Regions from separate parts of the Bacillus sp. CGMCC 1.16607 genome, predicted to be linked through region 2. Evidence: a T-box and tRNA genes for the amino acid it is inferred to sense, from the RefSeq annotation. Region 2 holds a T-box; the other holds one or more tRNA genes.
What was found. The T-box of region 2 lies ahead of serS (serine--tRNA ligase). A T-box ahead of a tRNA ligase gene usually reads a tRNA of that ligase, here a tRNA-Ser.
Positions count from the first base shown of each region.

Region 1: it has a tRNA-Ser gene. The T-box ahead of serS (serine--tRNA ligase) is inferred to sense a tRNA for this amino acid. The anticodon was not compared.

Region 1 is NZ_JBHUJX010000013.1:58,201-60,600, reverse strand. Features, by position in the region: gene ACFSO7_RS09255 (nucleotidyltransferase family protein) at 1-158, shown strand, start outside; gene ACFSO7_RS09250 (hypothetical protein) at 409-783, shown strand; tRNA gene ACFSO7_RS09245 (tRNA-Ser) at 1,448-1,536, shown strand; gene ACFSO7_RS09240 (hypothetical protein) at 1,561-1,683, shown strand; gene ACFSO7_RS09235 (hypothetical protein) at 1,797-2,027, shown strand; partial or broken gene ACFSO7_RS09230 (IS1595 family transposase) at 2,278-2,400, opposite strand, start outside.
Region 2 is NZ_JBHUJX010000005.1:8,684-11,083, forward strand. Features, by position in the region: gene serS (serine--tRNA ligase) at 1-1,121, opposite strand, end outside; T-box leader at 1,177-1,391, opposite strand; gene pdxT (pyridoxal 5'-phosphate synthase glutaminase subunit PdxT) at 1,452-2,033, opposite strand; gene pdxS (pyridoxal 5'-phosphate synthase lyase subunit PdxS) at 2,045-2,400, opposite strand, start outside.

The sequences.
Region 1 (2,400 bases), on a different contig from region 2:
ATGGTGAATTTAAGGTGTACGCCCCCTATGGTCTAAATGACCTATTTAATATGATTGTAAGGGCCAATAAATTGCAGGTAACACGTGGAATTTATGAAAGAAAAGTCACCAAATGGACTGAACTTTGGCCAGAACTCGAAGTTATCCCATGGGACTGAATAATATATGCATACTATTCAATTAATGAGCGCGATTGTTAAATTAGCGTTCCTTTTCTTGATCAACTAAAGATGGCGTTAGCACAATATGAAATATTGGTGAAGTATTAATTTTTTTTGCTTTTTCGGAAACTAACGCTATTTCTGAAAAAAAGAATCAAAGCTCATTTTTCACTTTAAGTATATATTGAGAAATTTGGTACTTAAACTATGAAGCAGTTTAGATCAACAAGGAAGGGGAGAAATACTGTTGTTGCGTCTATTCAAATCTGTACGTGTTATCCTTCTGTTGACCTTGTTAGTTTCTTGTTCTACAAACACAGAACAGAAGAATGTAGAGATTAATGCTTACAGTGACTTAGTAGCTCAATTTGCGTTTAAAAACAGTATCTATTCTATCGAAGGCACTACAACTCCTAAAGATAAATTAGAAAAAGAAATTGGGGAAATTGAAGAAATTGTAGATGAAATCGCAAAAAATGCCGAAGGTAAAAATATTAACTCAAAATTTAACTTAACAGAAGGATCAAAGGTATTTAGTATTAGAGGTGTAGATAGTACTGTTGTTGCCGTAAAATATAATAATATATATTACACGGCGGTATATACGAAAGAATTAAATTAAATCTTTTCAACAATCAGATGCAATTACTGAATAAGAAATCCATAACAGTTAGAACTGAATTTGGATAGAGAGAAAATTGGATTTAATAAAATTTCACCTATTCATCGTATTCTTGTGATAAAATTTATTGTAGTTTTATTTTGACCGAGTAGACAATGGAATTTGTCATAAATGAATGAATTAAAATGTAATTATTTTTCAGAACCCTTAGTAAACCGATCATTCAGTTTGTTAAGGGTTTGTTTAACTTTTGAAGTAATAATCTGTTTAAGGGAGAGTGATTTTTAAATTTACTGTAAATATTATTGCTTTGGTTGGTTAGTTTGCCGTGAAAACAAATGTATTTATTACTATGCAAATATAAATTAGATGATTTATAGTGTTACACTGATGATTTAACTAAGCTATAAATCAAATTGACTAGTAGTGATATAACAGGGTAGATATTTTTCTCTTCCAACTTAGCAATTTATAAACTCTAACCTCACTGGTTAGTTGGTAGCCTTGATAGTACAACTAATCGAAGAATGGTGATAATTAAGGCGTATTGAAAAAGCTACTTTTATTTTTGTAGGTAGTAGGTTGAAAAAACTGCTAACGATGAATACATATGTGACACTGCAGGATGTTTGAAAATCAAAATCTTGTGAGTTTCTTAAAAGATGGAGAGGTGCCGAAGTGGTCACAACGGGGCGGTATTGAAAACCGTTAGGGGGCAACCCCTCGCAGGTTCGAATCCTGTCCTTTCCGCCAAACATGTAATTGGAGGTGAGAATAATGAAGAAACTCTCAGCTTGTATTTTGTTCCTGTCTCTGACTTTCTCTGGAGTGCAGTCTCACACTCAAAAAGTTGAAATTGCGGAAGGTAAAGTAGTAGACCCTTGGGTTCAGCAAATATAAGTCTTAGGCGCTCTTAACCTTCTTTTGGAGATTATAAATCTGTCTTTTAAGTCAGAAACTAATCTCCGAATTCTATTTCTAGCTCAGTTGGATAAGTAATAGGTGGTGAAATTATGAAAAATCTATCTTGGATAAAAGGTCTTATTTTCGGTGCTGTATTTTCATTTGTTACTGCACTGTTATTTATGCTAATAGGACCAACGTGGGCTGGTGGAATAACCTCGTTTTGGGGTGAAAGTTGGTTGTATTTCTCAGTAATAATTCCTTTTGCAATTACTTTTGCAATTTTAGGTGAATATTTCCGCAATAGAAAAGATTATCAAACAAAAAACTATGGCTTATAAGCCTTATATGTGCGTTTCTTGTAACCTTATACAGTGGAACTATTGGTGCTATTTTTGGCGAAACTATCGTTAGAGGTGGCATGGAAACACTAAACATTGATGGCACATTAGTCTGGGGTACAATTTATGCTTTTATTTTACTTCCCCTCACTACACCATTTGCAAGATTACTGATAGGGATTTTTTACAAATTTATTAGAAGATAATCAATAAAATGCTGAAAACATTGACCTCTCGATTGAGGTCTTTTTTATGCACTTCTATACATCTGAACCGTTGTCTCATTTGATTTTTTACAATCTGAAATAAGCATTTGCTCCACCTGTTTTTCAAAGGTCAAATGCTTGTCTATTTCGAGCCATCTAAACCAATA
Region 2 (2,400 bases):
CCCTTCGGATCACGTCGGAAACGAATATTTGCCCGACGAGCTTGGAAGCCCTCAAAATTACTGCAAGAAGAAATTTCACGATATGTTTCGTAGCTTGGAATCCAAACTTCAATATCATATTTTTTTGCTGCAGTAAACCCAAGGTCTCCTGTACACATGCTCAATACGCGATAAGGAAGCCCTAATAACTGAAGAACTTTTTCTGCATGACCTGTAAGCTTCTCAAGCTCAGCATAAGAATCCTCTGGTTTAACAAATTTTACAAGCTCTACCTTGTTAAATTGATGCTGACGAATCAATCCTCTTGTGTCACGGCCAGCAGATCCTGCTTCAGATCGGAAGCAAGCGCTAAATGCTGCATAATTGATCGGTAATTCTTCCCCAGATAAAATTTCATCGCGGTGTAAATTTGTCACAGGAACTTCTGCTGTTGGAATTAAGAAATAGTCTTCGCTCTCAATTCTAAAAGCATCTTCTTCAAATTTTGGTAACTGACCTGTTCCTGTCATACTTGCACGATTCACGATATAAGGTGGAAGTACCTCTTTATATCCGTGCTCATCAACATGAAGATCAAGCATAAAACTAATTAAAGCACGCTCTAATCTAGCTCCTAAACCTTTATAGAAAGCAAATCGACTACCAGTTACCTTCCCCGCTCTTTCAAAATCGATAATATTTAAATGATCTGCAACATCCCAATGTGCTTTCGGTTCAAAACCAAAATTGCGAATCTCGCCCCATTTTCTTATTTCCACATTCTCATCCTCAGTTTCTCCAACTGGAACACTTTCATGAGGAATGTTAGGAATACTCAATAATAGTAAATCCAATACTTCTTCTACACCACGAAGCTCATCATCTAGCTCCTTAATTTTATCCCCTACTTCACGCATTTCCGTGATTAAATGATCTGCATCCTGTTTATCACGTTTTAACGCTGCCACTTGCTGAGTTACTTCATTTCTTTTACTTTTTAATTGCTCAGATTGTACAATAAGGTCACGTCTTCTAGTATCTAGATCTTCAAATTTCCCTAAATCAGTTAAATCCTCTCCACGATGCTGAAGTAAATTCTTCACTTCTTCGAAATTTGATCTTAAATGCTTAATGTCTAACATAATTTCCGCCTCCTATATGATTTTTTTCCAAATAAAAAAACTCCCATCCCCTATATAAAGGGACGAGAGTTACCCGCGTTGCCACCCTAATTGAAAGCATTAAGCTTTCCTCTTAGATTCATAACGGCTATTCACCGAAAGCATTTACTCACAGGAAGTTTTCAATACTTTACTCAAGGACGGATTCCTAAGTTCTATCCTCTGGTTTGCACCACCCACCAGCTCTCTTTAGAACGAATTCTTAGTACTATTTCCTCTCAACGTTTTATACTATTAATGATTTTTACTAATGTACTACATTTATTTTTAATTTGCAACTACTAATGCAAATTAATTTCCAGTAAATTCTTTAACCATATTAATAAAATAGGCTGTAAAACGATGATCATCAGTCAACTCTGGATGAAAGGAACAGCCTAAAAACTGACCTTCTCTAGCTGCTACAATTCGACCATCAAATTTCGCTAGTACTTCTACATTTTCTCCTGCTTCTACAATATGTGGCCCACGGATAAATACAGCAGCAAAATCCTCTGCAACTCCAGCAATATCTAAATCGGCTTCAAAGCTCTCACGTTGACGCCCAAAGGAATTTCTTTCGACAGTAATGTCCATAACACCAATATGTGGAGCATCATAGCCAACAATTCTTTTAGCTAAAAGGATCAGGCCTGCACAAGTTCCGAACATTGGTTTACCTGCCACTGCAAATGCTTTGAGCTCATCCATAAAGTCATATTTATCAATAAGGCGTCTCATTGTTGTGCTTTCGCCACCAGGGAGAATTAAGCCATCTACTGCTTTTAATTGTTCTTTTAATTTTATAACTACAGCTTCTGCCCCACATTCTTCTACTGCTCGCACATGTTCACGGACGGCACCTTGAAGGGCAAGTACTCCTATTTTCACCATAGAAAATCTCCTTACCAGCCACGATCTTGCATACGCTCAGAAGGAGCAAGGCTTGAAATTTCAATCCCTTTCATAGCACTTCCAAGATTTTTCGAAATCTCAGCGATTAATTTATAATCTTGATAATGAGTAGTAGCCTCCACAATTGCTCTAGCAAATTTAGCTGGATTATCTGATTTGAAGATACCAGAACCCACAAATACGCCATCAGCACCTAATTGCATCATTAATGCTGCATCCGCAGGAGTCGCTACACCACCAGCTGCAAAGTTAACAACTGGAAGACGACCTAAACGTTTAATTTCTAATAGGATTTCATAAGGAGCTCCTAATAATTTCGCCTCTGTCATCAGCTCATCTTCATTCA